DNA from 2 places in the Leptolyngbya sp. CCY15150 genome. Region 2 is predicted to be linked to the other one. Evidence: riboswitches for the same ligand, from Rfam matches in the RefSeq annotation. Region 2 holds a riboswitch; the other holds the start of a gene.
The links. A riboswitch is a leader RNA that binds a small molecule or an ion and turns the genes downstream of it on or off. The one in region 2 is predicted to bind thiamine pyrophosphate.

Region 1: linked by a shared signal. The riboswitch ahead of thiC (phosphomethylpyrimidine synthase) and the one ahead of JUJ53_RS06005 (Na+/proline symporter) in region 2 are both predicted to bind thiamine pyrophosphate.

The regions. Positions count from the first base shown of each region.
Region 1 covers NZ_JACSWB010000218.1:111,115-120,887, forward strand. The annotation lists gene JUJ53_RS17785 (DEP domain-containing protein) at 1-446, opposite strand, end outside; gene dusA (tRNA dihydrouridine(20/20a) synthase DusA) at 542-1,540, opposite strand; gene JUJ53_RS17795 (tetratricopeptide repeat protein) at 1,763-2,581, opposite strand; gene JUJ53_RS17800 (aspartate ammonia-lyase) at 3,130-4,542, shown strand; gene thiC (phosphomethylpyrimidine synthase) at 4,843-6,216, opposite strand; TPP riboswitch at 6,223-6,319, opposite strand; gene JUJ53_RS17810 (TIR domain-containing protein) at 6,673-9,426, shown strand; gene JUJ53_RS17815 (hypothetical protein) at 9,462-9,659, shown strand; gene JUJ53_RS17820 (carbohydrate kinase) at 9,652-9,773, shown strand, end outside.
Region 2 covers NZ_JACSWB010000147.1:94,545-104,317, forward strand. The annotation lists gene JUJ53_RS05975 (nitrate reductase) at 1-1,988, shown strand, start outside; gene JUJ53_RS05980 (vanadium-dependent haloperoxidase) at 2,353-3,789, opposite strand; gene JUJ53_RS05985 (methylated-DNA--[protein]-cysteine S-methyltransferase) at 4,154-5,011, shown strand; gene JUJ53_RS05990 (MATE family efflux transporter) at 5,074-6,405, opposite strand; gene JUJ53_RS05995 (DUF3592 domain-containing protein) at 6,643-7,176, opposite strand; gene JUJ53_RS06000 (class I SAM-dependent methyltransferase) at 7,222-7,884, opposite strand; TPP riboswitch at 7,949-8,050, shown strand; gene JUJ53_RS06005 (Na+/proline symporter) at 8,294-9,773, shown strand, end outside.

The DNA of each region.
Region 1 (9,773 bases), on a different contig from region 2:
TCTAGCAGCGCCTCTCCCAGGCGAGTGGCTTCCAAACGGGTGCCTTTGTGGTGACGCACTAACCAGGTTACTGCTTCAGCACCGGTAAAGCTTTTGGGATAAAGATTGAGACGGTAGCGGTGCTTTTTCAACGGGATACCCTCTTCGCCGGCCATGGCTTGGGCGATCGCTCTTAGATTGTCCTCGTAGGTTTGGGCAAGCTGGGTTGGATCGGGTTCTGTGGCAATCAGCAACGCCATGCCATTGCGCACAATTTGCCGCAGCCGCAACACAATACCGCTAGCCGCCACTCCCCAACCGATACAGAGTAGCAGCGTCACGCTGCGATTCAGCAGGGGAATATCGCCATACCCAGACAGGGCCGCCAGCATTTTTACAAATCCCAATCCCAAGGCCAGGGCCACAACTCCGCCGGGAATAGCGCTACGAAGGGATTGAACGGTCATGACCATCTGCCTGAGTAACTAATCCTCTCGATCCTAGGCGATCGGGCCAGGGGGCTGTCAACTGCCTAAGGAGCGATCGCCCGTCTCAAACGCCCTTAAACACCCACCGCTACGAGGGTTGCCTGCTGTAGATCCAGTGCCTGCTGCAGCACCTCCGCACCAGCTCCCATCTGGCAAGACTGTTCCGTGAGATGGCGACGCCAGAGGCGGCTACCGGGTTGCCCCGCAAAGAGGTGGATCATATGGCGGGTAATTTTGTTCAGCTTCTGACCGCGATCGCTCCACCGTTGCACATAGGGCAGCATGGCGGCCACGACTTGGGCACGGCTGGGAGGGGCGATCGCTGCTCCGTAGATATCGCGATCCACGGTGGCAAAGAGGTAGGGATGATCATAGGCGGCGCGGCCGATCATCACGGCGTCTACGGCCGTGAGGTGCTGGGCGACTTGCTCTAGGGTGGTGATGCCGCCGTTCACCTCGATCCATAGATGGGGAAACTCTTGCTTGAGGCGATAGACATCGCCATAGCGCAGGGGCGGCACGGTGCGGTTTTCCTTGGGGTTGAGACCCTGCAGCCAAGCCTTGCGGGCATGGACGGTGAAGTGTTGACAGCCGGCTTGGGCCACGGTGGCCACAAACTGCACTAGGTCTTCGTAGCGATCGCGATCATCAATGCCAATGCGATGCTTGACGGTCACCGGCAGGCGAGTAGCGGCTTTCATGGCAGCCACCCCTTCTGCGACCAGCTCCGGCTGGGCCATGAGACAGGCTCCAAAGTTGCCGGTCTGCACCCGATCGCTAGGGCAGCCCACATTTAGATTCACCTCGTCGTAGCCCATCTCCTCCGCGATCTGAGCACAGCGGGCTAGGTCTTGAGGGCGATCGCCCCCGAGCTGCAGCGCTAACGGTTTCTCCTCGGGCGAAAATCCCAATAGATGGTCGCGATCGCCATGGAGGATGGCAGCCGTGGTCACCATTTCGGTGTAGAGCAAGGTGCGGCTAGTGATCTGCCGCATGAAATAGCGATAATGGCGATCGGTGCGATCCATCATCGGCGCAATGCTCAGCGGATTGCCCACCGGAGCGATCGCCATAGTTAAAGGAGGCAGGTTAGACAAAGCACAATTCCCAACAGACGTATGTCCACTCTGCCGTGGGTCTGCTGCGATCGTCAAGCCTTCTCATGTCCAGTCTGCTTGAAGGGTCATGGCTGCAACATCCTGCCTTCAATCCCCCGCTGCGCCGTTTCATATCCAGGGGGGATAGACATCTGGATTGGCCACCGTCCCCCATGCATAGCGCGTCTAACGCTGATCTCACCCCATGGTTTGCATGAGCATTTGAAAAGTAGCCGTGTTGCGTACTGGATCAAAATTGGAGTCGGTTTTCGCCATCACCTTATATAGATTGGGGCTGAGGATAATGGCCCGCTTCAGGCATTTGAGGGCGTGGGCAGCATCATCGAGACTGGCAAAGGATGACGCCTTGCCATACCAAGCTTGAGGGTTGTTGTTCATGCATTTGAGGGAATTGTCAAAGCTGGCGATCGCCTCCTCATGGCGATTGAGCTTGGCGAGCACCGTCCCCCGTTGATTCCATGCGTAGTAGCAGGTTTGTTTAATGGTCAGGGCGGTGTCGAGGCTGGTGAGAGCATCGCCATAGCGACGCAGCGACACCAGCGAAACAGCCCGATTGTACCAAGCCCGGTAGTTATCAGGACGTAGCTCCACGGTTTTCTCAAAGCACACCATCGCCTCTTTATAGCGATAGAGCCCCATCAGAGCATGGCCCTTGTTGTACCAAATCTTGTAGTCGTCGGGACTGTGGGTAATGGCTTGGTCGAAACTGGCGATCGCTTCTTCAAACTGCTCCATGCGCGTTTGGGCCAGTCCGCGGCCGTGCCAGGCTAGCGCGTAGGACGAACAATAGCGAATCGCCTGATCAAAGCTAGCGACAGCTTCGACGAATGCCCCCATTTTAGACAGCGCATAGCCCCGTCGGCTCCAAGCTTCATGGTTATCTGGGCAGGTTTTCAGATATTTATCAAACTTAGCGATCGCCCCTTCATAGCGTTGAATTTTGTACAGTGTGTTGCCCTGGCTAAACCAGGTATGGGCGTCACTATTATTAGTCATGGTAGAGCGCATACAAAAGCCCTAGCTAAATGGCGGAATTGAGCAATGCAAAGCGGCTCATCAGAAAACTCGATGGCACGCCCGATGATGGAGACATAGCATCTAAACCCGTACCCGCCGGAGGCAACAACGGTAGGTCAATTCATGGAAAAAGCGACTGCTTACAACCCTTCATGGACTCAGGGGCAACATGCATTCTACTGACCACCGTCGGCCGTAGCTGTGTCTAACATGCATGGATTCCTAAAAGTAGATACCCCATGCTTGGGGCAGCTAAAAGCAGCGCGATATGTAGTGCAACCCTATATGACATTCAGACCTGATTTTTTCAGCTTATCACCGCTGTCTTCTAAATGACATCCGCAAACCCTACACTTACGGGATATTTGCACCCAGGAGGATTAGTATGAAGTTTTGACGAATTTTTGGGGGAATGGTGAGCGATCGCCCATTGCTGAACGCCGCTGTTCACCAGACAATGGAGCAGGACAGCAAGGGGAATTCTCGCTCGAAAACCCCACGCACATGATCATGGAAGGATATGGGCTATGGCAGACGCGATCGCATACCGGATTGAGAAAGACTCGATGGGAGAACGCCAGATCCCTGATGACGCCTACTACGGCATTCAAACCCTACGGGCAACGGAGAACTTTCCCATCAGTGGCCTGCGCCCTCTGCCCACCTATGTAGACGCCTGTTTGCTGATCAAAAAAGCGACGGCGATCGCCAATGCAGAACTGGGCTGCATTCCTGCCGACCTCAGCCAAGCAATCGTGCAAGCTGCTGATGAAATTCTCCAGGGTAGTCTGCGGGATCAGTTTGTGGTGGACGTGTACCAAGCCGGAGCTGGCACCTCCCACCATATGAATGTCAACGAGGTGCTGGCCAACCGCGCCCTAGAACTCTTGGGCGACCAAAAGGGCAACTACGCCCGCGTCAGCCCCAACGACCATGTCAACTATGGGCAATCCACCAACGATGTGATTCCCACAGCCATTCGCATTGGCGGCCTGCTGGCCCTAGAACATTCCCTCTATCCGGCCCTCACCGACGCGATCGCCTCCCTAGATGCGAAAGCGGAAGAATTCCACGCCGTGGTTAAGTCAGGCCGCACCCACCTGCAAGATGCCGTACCCGTGCGCTTGGGCGAAACCTTCAAAGCCTGGGCCCAGATTCTCACCGATCATTTCAACCGCCTAGAAGCCGCTGCCCAAGACCTGACTATTCTGGGGATTGGGGGCAGCGCCGCCGGTACGGGGTTGAACACCCATCCCCAATACCGCTATCGCGTCACTCAACTGCTCAGCGACTTGATGGGCCAGCCCCTGAAACCCGCCCCCCATCTGATGGCAGCCATGCAAAGTATGGCCCCGTTTGTGGCGGTGTCTGGAGCTTTGCGGAACCTGGCGCAGGATTGCGTCAAGATCTCCCACGACCTACGCTTGATGGATTCTGGCCCCAAAACCGGTCTTAAGGAAATCCAACTGCCGCCGGTGCAGCCTGGTTCTTCGATTATGCCGGGTAAATATAACCCTGTGATGGCAGAAATGACCTCTATGGTCTGCTTCCAGGTGATGGGCTACGACAGTGCGATCGCTCTGGCCGCCCAAGCCGGACAACTGGAACTCAACGTGATGATGCCGCTGATTGCCTACGATCTCATCCACAGCATCGAAATCCTTGGCAACACCCTGGCCGCCCTCACCCATCGCTGCATCCGAGGCATTGTCGCCCAGAGCGATCGCTGCCATGACTATGCCGAGGGCAGCCTAGCGCTGGTGACGGCGCTGAATCCCCATATTGGTTATCTGAATGCAGCAGCGATCGCTAAGGAATCGCTCGAAACGGGTAAATCCCTGCGGCAACTGGTGCTGGAGAAGCAGTTGATGAGTCCCGAGGATCTGGCCCAGGTGCTCGATCTGGACACCATGAGCTTGCCGCCCAAACCGTCTATCTGAGCGCGGGTTTCAACACAATGAGGGTGTAGAATGCTGTTAGGTGAAGCCGTAACGCACTGTCCTGCAAAGCTTTGAGGCAGGCGCGATCGCTTGAGCATCCTACACATCTAGATAAATCGCGGTGTATGGTGCTGTTCAGCGAAGCCGTAATAGACTGTTTTGTAAGGCTTTGATGCGTTACGCTGGCGCTCACGCATTCTACAGGTCAATTGCGATGTATCGATCTATAGAAAAGGGCCAGAGCCAGGACTATATCCTGTACCTAACCCTTTAACCAGATTGGATATGACGAGATAACGCCTAGGAAACGGCGACTTTCTCCTGGGCTAGGAACTGCTCTAGCTGGTCTAGGGCTTCGGCATCAACCTTAGTTTGCATGGGGCAGAATTTGGGCCCACACATGGAGCAAAATTCCGCTGTTTTATAGATATCGGCGGGTAGGGTTTCGTCGTGATATTCCCGAGCGCGATCGGGGTCGAGGGAGAGTTCAAACTGGCGGTTCCAGTCAAAGTTGTAGCGCGCATGGGATAGGGCATCATCGCGATCGCGGGCCCCTGGTCGATGGCGAGCGACGTCGGCGGCATGGGCGGCAATTTTGTAGGCAATCAGGCCATTGCGCACATCCTCCGCATTGGGCAAACCCAGATGTTCCTTGGGTGTCACGTAGCAGAGCATGGCGGTACCATACCAACCAGCCATGGCGGCTCCAATGGCGGAGGTGATATGGTCATAGCCCGGTGCGATATCGGTCACCAGCGGGCCTAGGACATAAAACGGCGCTTCGGAGCATTCCTCCATTTGTTTGCGCACATTAAACTCAATTTGATCCATAGGCACATGCCCTGGCCCCTCCACCATGACCTGCACATCCTGAGCCCAGGCGCGGCGGGTGAGGTCGCCTAGGGTTTTCAGCTCGGCTAGCTGGGCCGCATCGGAGGCATCATGCAGGCAGCCTGGCCGCAGGGAATCGCCTAGACTGAAGGACACATCATAGCGTTTGAAGATTTCGATGATGTCATCAAAGTGGCTATAGAGAGGATTTTGCCGATGGTGGTGCAGCATCCAGCGGGCAATGATGCCGCCGCCCCGCGATACGATGCCGGTAATCCGGTTTTTCACCAAGGGCAAATGCTCGATCAAAATGCCGGCATGGATGGTCATATAGTCCACGCCTTGCTGAGCATGTTTTTCGATGATGTGCAGAAAATCATCGGGGGTGAGCTGTTCGATCGCGCCATGCACCGACTCTAGAGCCTGGTAAATGGGCACCGTGCCGATGGGAATGGGTGAGGCTTGGATGATGGCGGTGCGAATCGCATCCAAGTCACCGCCGCCGGTGGATAGATCCATCAACGTATCTGCACCATATTTGACAGCTAACTGTAGCTTGGCTACTTCTTCATCCAAGTTGGATGAGTTGGGTGACGCGCCGATATTGGCATTGACCTTGCAGGTGGCGGCGATGCCGATACCCATGGGTTCCAGATTGGCATGGTTGATGTTGGCGGGAATAATCATCCGCCCCCGCGCCACTTCAGCTTGAATGAGTTCCGGGGATAGGTTTTCCCGTTGCGCCACATAGCGCATTTCTTCGGTCAAGATGCCCTGCCGAGCATAGTGCATCTGCGTCACGATCGGCTGACCGCGACGAGGGCTAACCCACGATTCACGCATATTTAATTCCTCAGATAGTCGCTTCCCTCCGCCGGTATGAGCCGGACTCAGGTTCTCAGGGTATATTCTCAGCCCGGTTTCCCAGACACCCCTAGCGGTTGTGGATTTAATCTACCATGTCGTGCCCTAGGTCAACAAGGTCGTTACAAAATGATGGCGATCGCAACACTGATTGATGAACCCGGCTGGATGGCAGGGGTGAACAAGCGATCGCTTGGGGTTGGGGCTAGCAGTCTGTTGTTATGGATTTATAGCTTTTATAGTGGTTATTACGTAGAGAGTTGGGGGAATGATAACAGTGTAGTGTTGTAAAGTTTTGGAGAACTTGTTTGTCCCTATCAGCCTTTTTATGCGCGCATGTTTAGCCCATTGATAACCTATTCATCCTGATGGCCATCTATCAGGATCATCTACCTGTGTGATCTTCAATCGTCACTGACATCGGGGTAATCAACCATGACAGACATCTTTCTCTCCTACTGTCGTCGCAACAAAGAGTTTGCGGTTAGGCTGCACCATTATCTTATTCAGTCGGGCAAGACTGTGTGGGTAGACTGGAACGATATTCCACCCAATGCCGACTGGCGGTTAGAAATTGAGGAAGGTATCCAGAAAACCCATACGGTCATTTTTATATTAAGTCCAGAATGGTTGGCATCCTATGAATGCAATGTGGAGTTAGACAAGTCCGTTGCTCTGAATAAGCGATTGCTGCCTATTGTTTGCCAGGATGTGCAATACAAGGATGTTTCTCCGACTTTAGCGGCACTCAACTGGATCTTTTTTCGAGAGACGGATGATTTTGAAACAGCCTATCAAGCGCTGCTCACGGCCTTAGATACAGATCTAGACCATGTAAAATACCACACCAAATTATTGGCGCGATCGCTGGAATGGGATAAGCGCGATCGCGACCCTAGTTTTCTGCTTCAGGGATCGCTGTTGACCGAGGCGGAAATGTGGCTGACCACGTCCCAGGGAAAAAATCCTTTACCCACCCAGCTTCAGTCTGAATATGTGGTCACCAGCAGCCAAAAGCGATCGCAACGGCAGCGGATTACGATTATCGGCGCAACGGTGGGCTTTGTAATTGCCTGTGGATTAGCGATGACTGCCTTTGTGCAGTATCAAGTGGCGGAGCGAGAACGACGTTTCGTGGAAGAACTGCAAACGGCGACGCTGAGTGAAACGGCTAGGGCAACGTTTGCAACCCATGATCAACTCCGAGGCTTATTGGCTAGCGCCAAGGCCAATATCCATCTAGCTGAGCTGGGATGGATCACCTCAGATAACCCTATGCATCAAAGCACGGAAGATAATCTCAGATATCTATTTCAGTTGATAACTGAACAAAATCGCATGGAAGACCATGTTGACCTGATCACAAACCTGCATGTGAGACCGGATGGACAAATGGTTTCGTCTACGAGTGCAGATAACACCATCAAGCTCTGGCGTCCGGATGGCAGTTTGGTGGCAACCCTTGAGGGACATGAGGGAACGGTATGGACAGCCATTTTTTCCCGCGATGGGCAGCGGCTGGCTTCGTCTAGTGATGATGGAACGGTGAAAATCTGGAGCGTTGATGGTACTTTACTGAATACCCTGACCTATGATGCGCCCCTATGGAGTGTGGATTTCAATGCAGCTGGCGATACCTTAGCGATCGCTTCCGCCGATTCAACCATTCGCTTAGTTGACCTAGAAGGGAATGAGCTACGACGATGGTCTGTTGGGCAAGATAAGGTGTTTAGTATTCGCTTTTCACCCGATGGCCAGCAACTTATCTCTGGTAGTGGCGATAAAATTGCGCGCCTTTGGAACTTAGACGGATCGTTATTGCAGTCCTTTGAAGGGCATGAAGGCGAAATCTGGGCCGTACGCTTCTCGCCGGATGGGAAACGCATTGCAACTGCCAGCGCTGACGATACCTTACGGCTCTGGGATATTCAGGGCAATCTCTTGAGAGTTCTGGAAGGGCATACCTCTGGAGTGATCAGTGCAAATTTCAGTCCCGATGGCCAGCGCTTAGTCTCGGCTAGTGCCGATCATACGGTGCGAGTTTGGTCTACAGAAACGGGCCTGCTGATCGACACCTTCCGCCATTTGGATATTGCTTCTGGAGCGGCATTTTTTGATCGAGATACCGTTGTGTCAGGTAGCTACGATAAAACACTGCGGGTCTGGAATATTGCTGGAGAATTGCACCAAAATATTCAAGGGCATGATCGGCGGGTGCTCAGCGTTGCGGTCAGCGGAGATGGGGAGGCGATCGCTTCCACCAGCACCGATACCACCATCCAAATCTGGCGACGGAATAATCAGAACTTTTTTACCCAAGAGCTAACCATCACTCAACCTCAAGGCATTCCTAATGCGGTGAGCTTGGATGCGACCGGTGATTTGATTGTAGTCGGTGGTTCTGACGGTCAACTTTATCTATGGAATCGCCAAGGTGACCTCCTGCGCACCGTGAATGCCGATACTCAAGAGGTGCTGAGCGTTCATATCTCTCCTGATGGTCAATGGATTGCCTCCGCAGGAGATGATAAGATTATTCGGATATGGACGAGGCAGGGAGAGTTGGTGCGAGAGCTATCAGGACATCGAGAAGGGGTGCGTACGGTAACCTTTTCGCCCGATAGTCAATACCTAGCCTCTGCTAGTAGCGATAATACGGCGCGGATCTGGACGCTGGAAGGAGAGTTAGTTCATACCCTGGAAGGCCATCAGGCAGGTGTCTATAGCGTATCCTTTTCGCCCGATGGCCAGCGCCTAGCCTCGGGAAGTATGGATAATACCGTCATTCTTTGGTCGATGAAGGGCGAACTGTTGGAACAGTTTACGGCCCATCGTTCAGGGGTGACATCGGTTAGCTTTAGCCCTTCCGGTGAGATGTTAGCATCTGGCAGTTTTGATAATACGGTAAAGCTTTGGTCTCCAGATGGTACCTTATTGCAAACCCTAGAGGGACATCAGCAACGGGTGGCAGCGATCGCGTTTAATCCTGATGGTGATCGTCTGATCTCGGGTGCCGCCGACCGGGTGGTGAAGGTTTGGGATGTGACGGCAATCCCCGCCACTCCCCTGACCCGCACCGAGTTAATCGACCAAAGCTGTCAGTGGTTAAGTGACTACCTGCGCCACAACCGTCATGTTTTAGAGAGCGATCGCTCCCTTTGCTCTGGTCGTGCCGGCGTTGCTGAATGAGGCTATGACCTTGGCATGTGAGCCATCAAGGTTCTGTGAGCGTCTCGCTCCTCCATAAGTATGAGTTGCCATTGAAGTCCTTGGGGTCTTCATGGTATGGGTATGGGGGGCAAACCGGGGAATGGGTGGCGATCGCCCTAGATCTTGCTACGATTAGGTACCTCATGGTGATGACCCGCGTTTTCGTCGGCGTGACGTTCCTACTATCCTGCAAAGAAAACTATGGTGACTGAGCCGCTTGTGTTGTGTTTGGGCGAAGTGCTGTTTGACCGGATTGCAGACCAGCCCGGTTTGGCGGTGGATGAGGTGGTGTCTTGGACGCCCTATCCGGGAGGGGCTCCGGCCAA
Region 2 (9,773 bases):
ACCCGATGATGCGCGAATCTCTGGATCAGCCATTCCGGCGCGTCAGTTGGGATGATGCTTACCAGCGAATTGTCGATCATATCCAAACCCTGCAGCGCACGGTCGGCAGTGATGCGATCTGTATGTATGGGTCGGGACAGTTCCACACGGAGGACTACTACACGGCCCAGAAGCTGATCAAAGGCTGTTTGGGTACCAATAATTTTGATGCTAATTCGCGACTCTGTATGTCCTCGGCTGTGGCGGGCTATACCTATAGTTTGGGCTCGGATGGCCCGCCCTGTTGCTATGAGGATTTAGAGGAAACCGACTGTGCGTTTCTGATCGGCACCAACACCGCCGAATGCCACCCGATTGTGTTCAACCGTCTGCGCAAGCACCACAAGCGCAACAAGCATGTCAAGCTGATTGTGGTCGATCCGCGCCGCACTCCCACCGCCGAGGCAGCGGATCTGCACCTAGCCATTCGCCCCGGCACTGATATTGACCTGATGCATGGCATTGCCCATCTGCTGCTGCAGCGCGGCGATTTAGACGTACCGTTTATCGATGAATGCACCAGCGGCTTTTCCCAGTATGCCGACGTACTGCGCCATTATCCGCCCGAGCGCGTAGCCGCCACCTGCGGTATTCCTTTGGACGATCTCCAGCAAGCGGCTGATTACTGGGGGCAGGCGAAACGGGTGCTGTCGCTCTGGTCAATGGGGCTCAACCAGTATGCCGAAGGCACGGCTAAGGTGTGCAGCCTGATTAATCTACACCTGATGACCGGCAATATTGGCAAGCCGGGCACCGGCCCCTTCTCGCTAACGGGGCAGCCCAACGCTATGGGGGGGCGCGAAGCCGGTGGCCTATCGCACCTGTTGCCAGGCTACCGCTCGGTGAAAAATCCCGACCATCGCCGCCAGGTTGAACAGCATTGGCAGGTGCCGGAAGGGCAGATATCTCCCACACCGGGCCGTTCCGCCTGGGAGATGATTCGCGGCCTGGAAAGCGGCGCGGTGAAGATGCTCTGGGTTGCGGCGACCAACCTGGCCGTGAGTATGCCCGACCTGCAGCGCACCCATGCCGCCTTGAAGCGATCGCCCTTCACGGTCTATCAAGATGCCTACTATCCCACGGAAACGGCAGCCTACGCCCATGTGCTCCTACCGGCGGCCCAGTGGGGCGAAAAAACGGGCACCATGACCAACTCCGAGCGACGGGTCACCCTTTGTTCTGCTGTACGTTTGCCGGTGGGTGAAGCCAAGGCTGATTGGGAAATTTTTGCCGAGGTGGGTCGCCGTCTAGGATTTGAGCAGCAGTTTTCTGCGACTACGTCGTCCGAGGTGTATGCCGAGTTTGTGCAACTCACCGGCGATCGCCTCTGTGATATGACCGGCATCAGCCACGATCGCCTGCTGGAGCAAGGGCCCGTGCAATGGCCCTATTCCCAGCAATCCACCGACTGGCAGAAAAGCGATCGCCGCCTCTATACCGATCGGCATTTTCCCACCCCCGACGGTCGGGCCCGATTTGCGGCGGTTCATGCTCGCGGTCTGTCAGAACCCAGCGATCCTGACTATCCCCTCGTGCTCACCAACGGTCGCCTCTACGGCCATTGGCATACCCAGACCCGCACCGGTCGGATTGCGAAAACCGCCGCCATGCACCCGGCTCCGTTCCTAGAAATTCACCCCAAAGATGCAGCTCCTTTCGATCTACAGGAAGGCGATTGGGTGGAGGTGCGATCGCGGCGCGGCTTGGTTCGCCTGCCGGTGACGATTACGAAAGCGATCGCCCCCGGTACGGTCTTCATGCCCATGCACTGGGGCGCAATCTGGGCCGATGATGCCGAGGTGAATGCCCTAACTCACGCGGCCCTCTGCCCCACCTCCCTGCAGCCAGAACTGAAGGCCTGTGCGGTGAACCTTATCCCTGTGCGTCTCGTGGAGGAGGCGATCGATCAGCAACGTATTCCCCAACCCTCACCGTTACTGAATTGCTGAGCTCCAGTCCGGCTCTGCACCCCCTGAACCTCTGATCCATTGGGTGCCCAATCTACTGTTTATGGCAGATGATGGGACGATGGATAAAATACTTATTGCTGACTCATCACAGCCCATGTTGTCCAATCTAGAGCATCCCTTCAAGGTGAATAGCGCCGCCCAAACTCCAAACCCCTCTCCTGAGGGGAGAAGGGCTAAGATCAGTGGGTGGTCTAATTTGGAAGAGCGCTAGCGGGAGATATGCTGCAACTCTTTTGTGATGGTGGGATATTCTGACGAACACTCGCCAGACTAGCTAACTATACTGATGAGAGAATTAGGGCTTAATCTCCTTGATATCGTCACCCATGGGACGATGACTCTATTAGTAATGGGGTTGACGCGGCCCGATGACCGAAAGGTTGAGACCATTGGTGAAAATATCCTCGGCAATCTTGATGCCCAGGGGCATTCCTCCAATATTTTGAGATGGATCGGGGTTGCCAGAACTATCGACGGCAAAGGCATCAAACATCCAATGCACACCGATATAAACTCGGCTGAGTCCATTTTCCACAATCATCTGCCATAGACCATCTGGAAAGCTGCGTACATGGCGAGGACGCACCGTACCTTGACTATCCGTGGTTATGCCATTGAATTCCTCGGAGACAAAGGTTAATCCATCAAACAGGTTGTCGCTACCGCAGCCGGTAGTGCCGTAGAATAATCGAGTCATCTGTAGCGCCGCTGCTCCAAAGGTAGCATGACCTGAGGGATAGGCAGGAAAGTTAGGCGTGAAATTGTTGGTGGGTGTGGGTGCATTGCTGCGAGGCGCGCCTAGGGGTAGCCATGATGGATCAGCATTCTCAGATAACTCACCGCTTTGCCCGGTGCCACTGGGGCCTAGGGAGCGATCGCCCTCTCGAATGCCCACAATAGGACGCCATAGGTCATGGATATATTTTTGATCCCAAGCTAAGATGCCGGCATCGCCCATAGCCACGTTCACCAAGGCAAAGAGCCGCGCATTTTGGTCTACAGTATTGCCGCGAGCGATCGCGACCTTACGAACAATCTGGTTATAGAGCCGAGGTGGAGTACCTAGCTCAGCTGCACCGTCGTAGCCCCAGTAGACACCAATCAGCGTTTCGTTCGGCGTGCGTGGTTCCAGATCATTGGGTAGAGTGCCCATCAAGTCTGGTGCAATACCCTTGCCCCGTACTTGCCGTAGGGCTTGGCGATAGTCATCACTGTCTAAGGCTGGGGGAGCGTCTAATTCGTGGCGATTGGTAACTGCAAAGCATCGGGATTCTGCACCGTAAAAGGGTGCATGGAAACCTTGGGTTAGGTTATCTGGATCCAGGCGATGGGCACCGGGGACTAACGATGCGGTGTAATTGGCATCGCTAGAGCTTGGATCCTCCTGCCGTTTTTCTAGAATCTTCTGGGCTACAAGGCGTCCATAATCATAGCCATCTTGCAGATTGTCGCCGCTTAGATCAGCCTGCGCTAATTTGGTGTCAAAAAAGGCTTTTTGGCTGGGAAATAATAGAGATAAGGTTGTGTGGGCAGCCATGGCAACCGCAGCATCGGCAGAAGCATTGGCCTGAGGCTTAGGCAAACCAGGTAGGTAGGGAGATAGATTGACGGGAGCATGGGGATTGCCGCGTACGCCAGCATAGGCATCATACATGGCTAAGTGGACAATGGCTAAGGCTCGTGAACTGAGCGTGGGGCCGGTTTGCTCCCCTGCTCCATTGGTGTGGCTGACACGATTGGCTTCAAGGGCAACGTCATTCCAATATAAAATTGGATCCATTGTAGTTCTCCTGGACATTAGTAAAGGGGGCGTTGATTCAAGACCACGAGGGCGGATGAGATGATGCAAAAACCGGCCCAGGTAAGCGGCGATCGCTGGTAGGTTGAGCATACGTACCTGGGCGATGTGAGGTGCTAACCGTGGACGACGGCGATCCTGTTGAACGATATGCAAGCTGCGACCTCCAGCAATCCTTGCCTGGACTCTTCAACGATAGAAACGCGACCTAGGGGTTGGCAGTACCCCCAGGGGTACTCTTTCGCTTCTGAAGGGACAGCCTGAACCTAGACAGCAAGAAACGGGTGGTGGAATTGTCCAGCCATCAGTACAGTGAGGGTGATAGAGAGCGGCACTAGACGACACTATGACCTCTTCAGCGGATACCAAGCTCAATCAGCAGGACACTTACGAACGCATCGCGGCGGCGATCGCGTTCCTGCGGCAACACCATGCCGAACAGCCTGACCTGAAGGCGATCGCTGCTCATCTACATCTCAGTGAATCTCACGTTCAGCGCTTATTCACCCAATGGGTTGGCATCAGTCCTAAACGATTTTTACAATATCTGACGGTGGGCTATGCTAAGTCAAAGATTCAGACCAGCAAAAATTTGCTAGATCTCACCCTTGATGCTGGCTTATCGAGTCCGGGACGCCTGCATGATTTATTTGTCAACCTAGAGGCTATGTCTCCTGGAGAATATAAGTCTGGCGGTCGTGGCTTGCAGATTCGCTATGGTATCCATGGGACACCGTTTGGTTACGCCTTAATTGCTCTCACCCATCGAGGGATATGTAATCTGATATTCTTAGAAGAGAGTGATGTAGATGCGGCCATATCGTATTTGCAGACAGAATGGCCAGCCGCAGAACTGATTCTGGATCCGGCAACGACGCAGGAGGTGAGCGATCGCATTTTTACCCCCCTTGCAACTCATCCTACGCCTTTGACGGCCCATGTGAAAGGCACCAATTTTCAGATTCAGGTCTGGCGATCGCTCCTGATGATTCCTCCGGGCGGCTTAGCAACCTATGGTGGGATGGCTAAGATCCTGGGTCGTCCTACCGCAGCAAGGGCAGTGGGGACAGCGATCGGGCGGAATCCTGTGGGCTATCTAATTCCTTGCCATCGAGTGATTCGTGAGTCGGGAGACTTAGGTGGCTATCGGTGGGGGCTGGAGCGCAAGGCGGCATTGCTGGGCTGGGAAGCTAGCCGCCTGTGATGATGATGCAAGCTGCAGTTGTTGCGATCGCTGCTCCAGCTACTGTGGACGCAGGCGGAACGCTATGGCTTGATAGATACTATCGCTGTTCGGCGACCTGTGAGGCGATGAAACCGCAGAATAGAAATTAGACCAGCAACTGCAACGCCGATTGACTGCCCAATCCATAATCCCACTCCTTCAAATCCTAGGATAAACCCAAGACCATAGCCGCTTGTGAGACCCACACCCCAAAAAGCTAGACCGCTGATCAGCATAGGAATACGGGTGTCTTGAAGTCCATGGAGCGCTCCCATGGCTACGCGCTGGATGCCGTCTAACAGTTGGGCGATGGATGAAACAAATAACATCGGTATCGCTAAGGCGAGAACCCGAGCATTATCTGGATGATCGATGTCGATATAGATGCCAATCACCTGCCGACGATAGATCACTAAAGCGATCGCTGTGACGAACATAAATAATCCGGCAATCACCATACCAACATAGCCCGCTCGGCGCACGCCCTTCATATCCTTCTGCCCCAGCCACTGACCTACACGGGCTGTCACGGCGTAGGACATTCCTAGGGGAACCATGAAGATAATATACATGGTTTGGTAGACGGTTTGATGGGCGGCAAGGATATCGGTTCCTAGGATACCCATGAGGAAGGTGACGGTGGCAAATAAGCCATATTCTAGAGCAATGGTGATGGCGATCGCTCCTCCTATGGTGGTTAGCTTCTGGAGAATTTTGAGGTTGACGTGATGGAAGTTTTGCAGAAATCGATAGTTTTTGAGCTGCGGATGCTTGAGAGTATAGATGAGAAATAGGATAAACATAAACCAAAAGCTAAGCCCACTGGAAAGCCCTAGTCCAGCTAATTCCATGCGGGGAAAGCCAAGTTTACCAAACCCCAGCACATAATTACCCGTAATATTGACCAGGGTGCCGATGATCACAATAATGATCACAACATTGGCTTGGGACAGGGCTGACGCATAGCCTCGCAGCATAGCAAAGCCCAACGCTGGAAAAATTCCCCAGACAATAAACCTGAAGTAGGGAGCAGCACGGGTGGCGATCGCTTCCGGTTGTCCAAGGGCCAGCAAACCTGCATCCAAGTGACTGATGATTATCATTAAGGGCAGGGTGAGGATGATGGCCAGCCACAGTCCTTGGCGAGCAATATGTTCGACTCGTGCTGGTTGTCCGGCTCCATAGGCCTCGGCAACTAGGGGACTGACTGCCATCACGATACCGCTGACCGTCGTTAGGCAAAACTGGAACATGGTGGATGCCAGCCCTCCCGCTGCAAGGCTTTCGGTGCCTAAACGCCCCATCATGATCGTATCCACCAGACCAACCGTGGCCTGGGCGACCTGGGCACTGGCTAGCGGAATAGCCAGCATGAAAAATCCTCCTATATCCTTGCCAAGGGGCGATTGTTTGACTGCGTTAGCGATCATGTCCTAGCTCATGCTACAAAATGTATCAATGTCTTACACTCTAGTGAACATTGGCGACATTAGACGACCCTTGCTGTCTAAAGTGCTTGTCCATAATGCTGACACCAAAACAGGAGGCGATCGCCTTAGTAGAAATTGAGGATTATCCTGTAGCTATGGCTTACACTCTGCGCTATGGCCCTAGTCAGGCAAACCTAGATCGGGACTGGGGCTGCTGAACATACCCAACCACCACGGAACGAGAAAGACTAGGCCGCTGGCGGTGAATAATAGTCCCAAAACAAGCGGGACATAGGTGGCTCGGTTGACCCCCGGATGCAGCAAGGCCTTCTCAGGATCATGGGGATCGTAGTAAACATCGATGGGTTGACCCAGCTTGTAGTCCTGTCGGGCGGCGTTTCTAGCCTCTTCCCTTTGGCCATAATAGCGTGAACTTGCATTGACGCCCGTCCCCAAAGAATAGCGATCGCTTGTGTAGTCCTGTCCCTCAACGTGATAGGTATATCGAATGGTGTAGTGGTATTGTTTGCGTGCCGTTGCTCCTTGACCAGAAAGGCGACCAACCACCTGAATGCTGTTTACCTTACCCTGCACCGATGGCCAATCTTGACTAAGACGGGCTTCTTTCAAGAAAAAAATGCCGAATCCAAGGAGCGTAACACCGAGCAGCGTAATGCCCCCAAACGTACCAGGGATGATCCAGGCATCACTCATGGTTGATTCTCTCCCGCCGGTATGGTTGTCATAGTATTCTCAGTCTTAAATAGGTTTTTGTTGAATCATAGCCCAGTAGGTATCGGGCCCGGCTGGCACCTGAAAGGAAATATCCCGCAGTTCCAGGATCTGAAAACCCGTGCGCTGAATTAGCGATCGCCACGCACTTTTGCCTAGGGTACTGTAGTGATTTTGATTATCCTGATGACGACAGCTTGTATCAGGAGCTGGGACTTCAATATAGAGATAGGCACCGGGTTTCATCACCCGAAAGATTTCGCTCAGGGTGAAATAAGGAAAAATGCTGTGCTCTAGGCAATGACGGCACCAGATAAAATCAAAGGTGGCATCGGGAAAGTCTAGGAACGATTGATCCATCTCATAGACCTCGTACCCTTTGTCTTGACAAACGGCGACATCTTTAGGGTTCAGCGTAATGCCGACAGGTTTGAGATTTCGCTGTAAAAATAGCTCTAGCGCCACCCCTTGACCACAGCCAATATCCAGTACCGCTGCCCCGTCGGGTAAGGTGTATTGGCTGAATACTTCATCAATCATCCGCTGGGTGATCGCCGTATGTAGCCCACTGGGCGGTTCTGGATAGGTATCCGACTTAATTTTGTCGAAAAACTGCTCTAGCTTTTCAATGTCCGAGGGGTTTAGCTTCATGGTTTCTGAATCAGGCAGCACATCTAGGGTAGCTGACATAGATGTCGGGGTGGGGTGACAACGTAAATCTGGGGGCGATCGCCCTTCAATGGTACGATACTATCCAAGAAGCTAGGGGTGCCTAGGGCGCAAGTCCGGGCTGAGATTACACCCTCAGAACCTGAGTCTGGGTAATACCAGCGGAGGGAAGTGTGGATTGTGATGGTTTGTAACGTCAACCGTGTCGTCGGTGGTTCATGACGTCACCGGTAGACAGCCTAGAACAGCGACCCAGTCTCTAGACAGGGTGGGTGCATTCCACGTTGTAGCCCTCATCCTAAATCCCCAGAGCGGGAGAGGGACTTTGAATCCAGCTCTCCTTTTCTCTTTTTGGGAGAAGGGGTTGGGGGATGAGGGCCAACAGGTACCCCTAGCGTCCTGTTGTGTCGTTTTTGAGAGGGTTCGTGGGATGTCCATTGGGGCGATCGCACTGGTCGTTACGCTGGTGACGACGGCGGTTTTTTCGTTAATTGGCATTGTTAATGCCAGTCGGCACCGCATTAATTTGGAAGACTATATGGTGAGCCGCAATCGCTTTGGCGGTTGGATGGCCTTTGCGACGGTGGTCGCGTCCACCATGGGCGCATGGATTTTGTTCAGCCCCCCCGAGGTGGGAGCCACTAGCGGCGTAGCGGGGATTGCCGGCTATTGTATTGGGCAGGCTGTCCCGTCGATTGGCTTCGTGTGGATTGGGCCGCGCATCCGCCAGCTCATGCCCCAAGGCCATTCGCTGAATGAATATGTGCTCCACCGTTTTGGCAATGCCATGTATGCCCTAACGCTGCTGATCATTGCCTTTTATATGCTGGTCTACCTGGTGGCAGAATTAACAGCGATCGCCAAGGCGGTGAATATCCTGGCTGATGTACCGCTGGGATGGACAGCCTTGGTGGTGATCACCGCCACCTTTGTCTACACCACCTATGGCGGGCTAGGAGCCACCATTTTCACCGATGCTATTCAGTTTGTGATCATCACGCCCTTGCTGTTGATTGTGCTGGCGATCGCGGTGGGCAACCTCGGCGGCATCACAGCAGCGTTAGAACCAGTGCGCCTCAATGCTCCAGAACTGTTGAGCTTCAGCAACGGCCCAGCCATCAAGTTTGGTCTGACTTTGGTGATTGCCATCATCTCTGCGGAAATGTTTAACCAAGGTAACTGGCAACGTATCTATGCCTGTCGCACCGACAATACCGTGCGGCGATCGTTTTTGGCATCAGGGCTGGTGATCTTACCCATGCTTTGCATTTCAGGGTTGCTGGGCATCTTGGCCATGCATTTTGGCTTCAACAGCGACATTGCCTTCTTCTCCCTGCTGCAGGAGTTAGCAATTCCTATCTGGGCGATCGCCCTCGTGCTGATCTTAGCCTTAGCCTTGGTGATGAGCAGTCTCGATAGCTTACTGAATGGCCTCATCAGCGTATTGATTCTGGATCTACGGCGGCTGTTGCCCCAAAGCAATGAGAATGGCCTACTGCGCCTCTCGCGGATTTTGACCGTAGCCATTAGTATTCCCGTCATTTTGGTGGCTGCCCAGGGCTATAACGTGCTTTATTTATTCCTGCTCGCCGATTTGGTCTGTGCTGGAGCCTTGTTCCCAGTCTTGTATGGTCTCTATAACCGCAGGATTAATGGGATGACTGCCTTGGTGAGCAGCGTGGCGGGAATTGGCGTGGGTGCTATCTTTTTCCCGAAACCCGACTTTAGCCCTTGGAACAATGTGCCTTTTGCCGGTGACTTGCTTGTCAGTTTCTCAGCACCGATTGTGGTCTCTGTGGCTGTGGTGTTGATCTGGAATGCGATCGCCCCTCAATCAGACACCGCAGCGGACTTTGAATTTAGCCGCCTGAAAACCGATGTCAAGGCCTACTCTGAGGTTCTGCCAACCC